DNA from 2 places in the Zoogloea sp. JDB1 genome. Region 2 is predicted to be linked to the other one. Evidence: predicted binding sites of a transcription regulator. Region 2 holds the regulator's gene; the other holds the start of a gene.
What was found. The regulator LexA, encoded in region 2, represses DNA repair genes until DNA is damaged. The targets are predictions, from matches to a motif close to ACTGTATNTANATACAGT.
Positions count from the first base shown of each region.

Region 1: a site for LexA is predicted at 2,176-2,193, ahead of AC1PPK_RS19780 (error-prone DNA polymerase). Genes of this name have one in related genera too.

Region 1 covers NZ_CM161496.1:4,362,960-4,366,663, forward strand. The annotation lists gene xseA (exodeoxyribonuclease VII large subunit) at 1-1,326, shown strand, start outside; gene AC1PPK_RS19775 (superoxide dismutase) at 1,446-2,033, shown strand; gene AC1PPK_RS19780 (error-prone DNA polymerase) at 2,200-3,704, shown strand, end outside.
Region 2 covers NZ_CM161496.1:3,542,319-3,546,022, forward strand. The annotation lists gene AC1PPK_RS15955 (Y-family DNA polymerase) at 1-1,275, opposite strand, end outside; gene imuA (translesion DNA synthesis-associated protein ImuA) at 1,211-1,975, opposite strand; gene lexA (transcriptional repressor LexA) at 2,001-2,603, opposite strand; partial or broken gene AC1PPK_RS15970 (peroxiredoxin) at 3,004-3,504, shown strand; gene AC1PPK_RS15975 (FKBP-type peptidyl-prolyl cis-trans isomerase) at 3,470-3,704, shown strand, end outside.

The sequences.
Region 1 (3,704 bases), 820 kb from region 2:
TCCGGCGAAGTCGTTTCCGTGTCCTGGCTCAACCGCGCGGCCCGCGAAGCGCTGGAAGGCAGCTTCCCGCTACTGTGGGTCGCCGGCGAGGTTTCGACCCTCACCCGCGCCGCCTCCGGGCATGTGTACTTCACCCTCAAGGACGACCAAACACAGGTGCGTTGCACCATGTGGCGCAACCGCGCGCAGTTGCTCGGCTTCCGCCTGGAGCACGGCATGCGCGTCGAAGTACGGGCCCTGGTGACGCTGTTCGAAGCCCGCGGGGATTACCAGCTGAATGTCGAATCCATTCGCCAGGCCGGCATCGGTAATCTCTATGAGGCCTTCCTGCGTCTGAAAGCACGCCTGGAGGCGGAAGGTTTGTTCGACCTGGCGGGCAAGCGTCCGCTGCCACGCTTTCCGCAAGGTATTGCAGTCGTCACGTCTCCCCAGGCCGCCGCGTGGCGCGACGTGACGGCCGCACTGGCGCGCCGGGCGCCACACGTTCGGCTCAGCCTGTATCCAAGTCTGGTCCAGGGGGCCGACGCGCCCGCCCAGATCGTCGCAGCCATCCGCCAGGCCGGCCTCCGCGCCCGGCAGGACGGCAACGACGTGCTTTTGCTGGTACGCGGCGGCGGCAGCCTGGAAGACCTCGCGGCCTTCAACGACGAAAGCGTCGCCCGGGCCGTTCGCGCGTGCCCCTTGCCGGTGGTGGTCGGCGTCGGCCACGAGACCGACGTGAGCATTGCAGACTTCGCCGCCGACCTGCGTGCGGCCACGCCGACCGCGGCAGCCGAGCTGGTCAGCGCCGGCTATGTGGAAGCACGGGATGGACTGGAACAATTGGCGCACCGCCTCAAGCGGGCGATGGAGCGGCGCATGGAGAACGCCGCCCAGCGCCTCGACCGGGCCGCCGCGCGCCTGATCCACCCCCGCCAGCGCCTGTACGCCAGCCGGCTGCAGCTGGAAAATCTGCAGCAACGCCTGCAGGCCCGCATCACCCGGCAGATTGCGGCCCAACGGACGCGGGTCACCACACTAGAACTGCGCCTGGCCGCCCGCAGGCCCGATCTGGCCAGCCGGCAACAGAAGCTGAACATGCTAGAGCAAGGACTGCAGCGCGCCATGCACAAGTTGCTAGCCGACCGACGAATGCAACTCAACACCCTGAACCAACACCTTGCCCACCTCGATCCCCGCGGCGTCCTGTCCCGCGGCTACAGCATCACGCGGGACGCCTCGGGGCAGATCGTTCGCTCCGTCAAGGGGCTGGTACCAGGAGATCGCATCAGCGTCGAACTCCACGACGGCGTCGTAGATGCAAAGGTAGACAAGCATTCCGGCTAGTTGCGGTGCAAAATAGCGGATGGAACCGGCGACCGGATGAGGTACGCCGAGGCCGATTGTGCAGAGAATCCAATCCCGACTAGAATAGTCGGACAATTTCCTACACCCCGGAGAAACAAATGGCTCATACCCTGCCCGAACTGCCCTACGCCAAGAACGCCCTGGTGCCCCACATTTCCGAAGAAACCTTCGAATACCACTACGGCAAGCACCACCAAGCCTATGTGACCAACCTGAACAACCTCATCCCGGGCACCGAGTACGAAAACCTGTCCGTCGAAGAGACCTTCCTGAAGGCCCCTGCCGGCGGCATCTACAACAACGCAGCCCAGGTCTGGAACCACACCTTCTTCTGGAGCTCCCTTAAGCCGAACGGCGGCGGCGCTCCGGCTGGCGCGCTGGCTGACGCCATCAACGCCAAGTGGGGCTCCTTCGACGAGTTCAAGAAGGCCTTCCAGGCTTCCGCCGTCGGCAACTTCGGTTCCGGCTGGACCTGGCTGGTCAAGAAGGCCGACGGCTCCGTCAACATCGTCAACACCGGCGCCGCCGGCAACCCGCTGAAGAGCGGCGAAGGCAAGCCCCTGCTGACCATCGACGTGTGGGAACACGCCTACTACATCGATTACCGCAATGCCCGTCCCAAGTTCGTGGAAACCTTCCTGAACAGCTTGGCCAACTGGGACTTCGCTGCCGCCAACTTCGCCTGATCGCGAAGCGGCTGCAGCCACCGGGAGCCTGGTGACCTGATAGGTCGCCGCTCCCGGAACAGCCCCGACACCGGCTCACGCCGTGTCGGGGCTGTTCTTTTTGAGCACGTATTGAAGCGTGGAAGTGTGGCTTGTTGAGATAACTGAATTTATATACAGTTATTTCATGCCCCAACAGGATCCTCCCGCTTTTGCAGAGCTCTGTGCCCGCTCCAACTTCAGCTTCCAGACCGGCGCCTCCCACCCGGAGGAGCTTGTCGAACAGGCCGCGGCCCTCGGCTATACCGCGCTGGCGCTGGCCGACGAATGCTCCATGGCCGGCGTCGTGCGGGCTTACGCTGCCTGGCAGGCGCGCAAGGAACGGCTGCAGCTGATCGTCGGCACCCGCATCCAGCTCGAGGACGGCCCGCAGCTCGTGCTGCTCGCCGAGAACCGGCAGGGTTACGGCCAGCTGTGCCGCCTCATCAGTCACGGCCGGCTAGCAATGGAGAAGGGGCAGTACCAGCTGCACCGGCACGATCTGAACGGCGACTTCGGCCACTGCCTGGCCCTGCTGATTCCGCCGGACGCCGTCTCCACCACACTCACGGACGAAGCCGGCTGGCTGGCCGCCCTTTTCCCTGGCAGGGCCTGGATCGCCGCCCTCCTCCCGATGGGCGCCGACGACCGCCGCCGACAGGCGTGGATCAGCGCATCAGCACACGCCGCCGGCATCCCGGTCGCCAGCACCTGCGCACCTCTGATGCACCACCCGTCGCGCCAGCCCGTGGCCGATGTGTTGAGTGCACTGCGCCATCATTGCAGCCTCGACGAGGCCGGCTACCGGCTAGTCGCCAATGCCGAACTCCACCTGCAGAGCCGCCAGCGCCTCGCCCACCGCCACCCACCGGAGTGGCTGGCCGAGACGCTGCGTATCGCCGCCCGCTGCGAATGCCCACTTGGCGAACTCGGTTACGAATATCCAGAAGAAATCGTGCCTGCCGGCACAACGGCAGGCTCCCATCTACGCACCTTGGTGAACGCCGGCTTGCAGCGCCGCTACCCGCCTGCCGCGCACGGTCGGGATCGGGTTCCGGCCGACATCCGCGCCCAGGCCGACAAGGAGCTCGCGCTGATCATCGATCTCAAATACGAGGCCTTCTTCCTTACCGTTGAGGACATCGTCCGCTTCGCCCGTAGCAAGAAGATCCTGTGTCAGGGCCGCGGTTCGGCGGCCAACTCGGTGGTGTGCTACGCGCTGGGCATCACCGCGGTCACGCCGGAGGACGGGCATCTGCTCTTCGAGCGCTTCGTGTCGAAGGAGCGCCGGGAACCGCCCGACATCGACGTGGACTTCGAACACGACCGGCGCGAGGAGATCATCCAGTACATCTACGAAAAATATGGCCGGGACCGGGCCGCCCTGACCGCCACTGTAATCCGCTACCGTCCCCGCAGCGCCCTCCGTGATGCGGGCCGTGCCCTCGGCTTTGATCTCGGCCAACTGGAACAGCTCAGCCGCCGCCTGGCCTGGTGGGACGGCAGCCAGGTAGCTCCGGAGCGCCTGCGCGAAGCCGGCCTCGATCCGGACGCACCGCGTACTCAACGGCTGCTCGAACTCGCCAATACGCTCGTCGGCTTTCCCCGTCACCTGTCCCAGCACGTGGGGGGCTTCGTGATTTCCCGCGGACC
Region 2 (3,704 bases):
CGGAATCGGTCGGGGCTCCGGCAGCAGCCATAAGGGGCGCGGCGAAGCCGGCAGCGGCGGCGGTTCTTGGCGGCCGCGGCTGCGGTCCGGCGACTGGGGTTCGACCCAGCGCCAGGCCTTCTCGGGGCGGTGGTCGGGATGGGAGGCGAGGCAGCGCACAGCCTGGTCGCCGAGACGGGCCCGCAGGGTGGCCAGCAACAGGCCCGCATCGCCCGGCTGGCCGTCATCGCCCTGGAAGAGTTCGCCGGCGGGCGGTGCCAGCGGACGGGGTTCGTCGGCGGTGAGGCGCAGGGCGTCGACGGCGGCCGGCAGGGGCAGGCGGTTCAGGTGCTCGCGGGCCAGCAGCTGGCAGCGCTGCATGTCCTGGGAGAGGGTGCCCAGCACGATTTCCAGCGGCGCTTCCGGCGCCTGGCTGTTGCGCTCGAATTCCAGGACCAGCGTAAAGCGTTCGATGCCGGCCTGGCGGGCGTCCAGCCAACCGGCCAGGCCGGCGAGCAGGCGGCGGGCGGCGAACAGCAGGGTGTCCACCTGATCGGACGGAGTCGGCAGCGGCAGGCGGGACGCATAGCGTTCGGGCGGAGAGAACCACGGACGCGGATCGGGGATGCGCCCGTAAGCCCGGTCGAGGGCGTCGGTGACCGCCTGGGCGTGGCGCCGGGCCAGACCGTGGCGCGGCAGGCGGCACACCTCTCCCAGGCTGGCATGGCCGGTACCGGTGAGCAGGTCCAGGCTGTCGGGGCTGACCGGCGTGCCGTCGGCGAGGGCGATCAGCGGCAGCGGATCGAGCCGCGCCGCCAGTGCTTTTCCGGCGTCATCCCCAGCGCCGAAACGGGCCAGCCAGCGGGCCGCCAGCGGTGTCTGTGCAACCGCCAGGCGGGCGTGGAAACCTAGTTCCTCGATGCCCTTGGTGATCTGCCGGCCCAGTGGAACGAGCCCACCGAACAGGCGCAGGCAGGTTTCCACCTCCAGCAGGATGGCGTGGGGCGGGTCGAGGCTGATGGCCGGGGTGAAACGTCCGGCCCAGGTGGCTATGTCGATCAGCGCCGCGTGCTCGAGGGCGGGCTGCCGGTTGACCAGGCACAGCTCCGGCGCTATGGCCAGTGCGCTGGCCCGCCCAAGCCCTGGCTCCACGCCGCGCGCCATTGCCGCCGGATCCGCGGCCACCACCCGCCGGCGAGGGTGGCCATCGAGGACCGCAAGCGGGGCGGCCTCACTGCGCCCCCGCGTGAAGACCTGGAGGGGCAGATCGGGGAGGTAAAGGGCGCACCAGAGCATGCTTGCCGGAGGGGGAGGAGGGCTGCTGCGGATCGATCGTTGCCGTCGAAGGATGTTCGAGGCCGCCGTCGGGCCGTGTGCCACCGCCTGGCCACGGGAGTTCGAGCGCCAGGGGGGCGGCCAGTTGCGGCCCGCGGCGCTTGAGGATGCGGATCCCGAGGCCGCCGCGGCAGGGGCTGAGGGCCAGCCGCAGGACGGCTGGCGAGGGTTGATGGGCCGCGCTTTCTGGGCGGAGCAGGATCAGCGGCGTGCCGCTTTCCTCGGCGGCCAGTTGCAGGCGGCGCAGGGCGCCCATGTCGGCGTCGGCCAGCCATAGCAGGACCACCTCGCAGCTGCGGGAGTCGAGGGCCTGGCGGGCCGCCCAGCGGGCGTGGGCCGGACTCTCGGGCTGGACGATGAGCAGGCGTTCGAGGGGAACCCCGGCCGCCGCCAGGGCCGGCGCATAGGGCAGGCCGGGCGGGGCGATGCAGGCCGCCCAGCGCCCTGCCGGCACGTTGGCGAGCAGGGGCAGCAACAGCCCCAGTTCACCGACGCCATTGCGGGGCAGCAGCAGTTCGCTCAGCGCGGCGAGGGGCCAGCCGCCACCGGGCAGGACTGCGTCGAGTGCGGCATGGCCGGTCGGCCGCCCCGGCAGGGCCGGCGTGGCCAGCCGGTCGCCGCGCCAGACAAGGTTGTCCAGGGATAGGGCGGGGGCGGCCATGGCGTGGTTCAGGCGATGCCGGTGGTCAGAAACTGTCGTTGCGGATCAGGCCGACGGCGATGCCTTCGATCTCCAGCTGGTCGTTGCGGGTGTCCACGACGATGGGTTCAAAGTCCGGATTGGCCGGCAGCAGCTCGACGATGGGGCCTTTGCGGGCCAGGCGCTTGACGGTGACTTCGTCCTCCACGCGGGCGACGACGATTTGCCCGTCCCGGACTTCGGTGGTGCGATGGACGGCCAGCAGGTCGCCGTCGAGGATGCCGGCGTCGCGCATGCTGAGGCCGCGCACCATCAGCAGGTAATCGGCGCGCGGGGAGAACAGGCCCGGATCCACCTGGTAGCGGCCTTGCACGTGCTCGGCGGCGAGAATGGGGCTGCCGGCGGCGACCCGCCCGATCAGTGGCAGGCCGAGGGCTTCCTTCAGGCGGATACCGCGGGCGCGGCCTTCTTCCAGGGAGATGACGCCCTTGGCGGCCAGGGCACGCAGATGGGTTTCCGCCGCGTTGGGGGAGCGGAAGCCGAAGGCGGTGCAGATCTCGGCCCGGGTCGGCGGACGCCCTTCCTGCTCCACGGTGTCGCGGATCAGCTGGAGGATTTCCTGTTGGCGGGGGGTGAGATTGTCGGACATTGAGGGCTCCTGTGAGTCTTGTGTAATTTTATACAGGTTGCGACGGATGGCAAGCCGGGCGTGCCTTTGCCAACCGGGAGCCGAGCCTCGGGAAGCGTGACAAACTGCGGGCTCCGGGCATAAATGACTTGAGCCTCCGCCCCCGGTGGACTATCCATTCAAGAGCATGCCTTCTCCTGATTGATGCAGGTGTGGCAAGCTGGCATCCGGAACACCAGCCAACAGATTTCGTAGACAAGGCACGCCACATAGATAGATTTCACCCCAACCCGCACGGGTTCGCGAGAGCCCAGCCCCCGGAGGAGAGATGCCCATGTTCGTCGGCCCGCAACACGCTTCGGGTAGAGTTCTCAGCGCTGCTCGGTTAGAATCCTCCGACTCGCCCGCGTCGCCTTCTGAAGGCTCGCCCGCTCCGCTCTTTTCCCTGCCCGATGCCGACATGGAGATGTTCGATCTGGCGTCGGTGCTGGGTTCCAGACACGTAGTCCTGTACTTCTATCCCCGTGACAACACCCCCGGCTGCACGCGCCAGGCCATCGATTTCAGTGACCACGATGCCGACTTCGAGCAGGAACACTGCATGGTGATCGGCATCAGTCCCGACGACTGCCTGACCCATGCCGATTTCCGCGACCAGCACGGCCTGTCGGTGGAATTGCTGTCCGACGAGGACGGCGAGGTCTGCCGGCTTTACGGTGTGTGGCTGTCGGCGGTGGTGGATGGGGTCGCCAAGCGCAGCGTGCGTCGCTCGACCTTCATCATCTCCAGTGACGGGGTGGTGCAGCATGTGCTGCACGATGTGAATCCGCGCGGCCATGCCGCCGAAGTCTTCCAGCTGATAAAGCAACTCAACTCAAGGAATGTAAATGGAAATCGCCAAGAACACGGTCGTCACGCTTGACTACAAGGTTACCGACCCGGATGGCAACGTGATCGACGACGGCCAGCATCCGCTGGTGTACCTGCATGGCGGTTACGACGGCATCTTCACCGTGATCGAGGAGGCCCTGCACGGCAAGAACGCCGGTGACAGCCTGAAGGTCAAGCTGCAGCCGGAAGACGCCTTTGGCGAATACGACGAAGAACTGGTGCTGGTGGAAG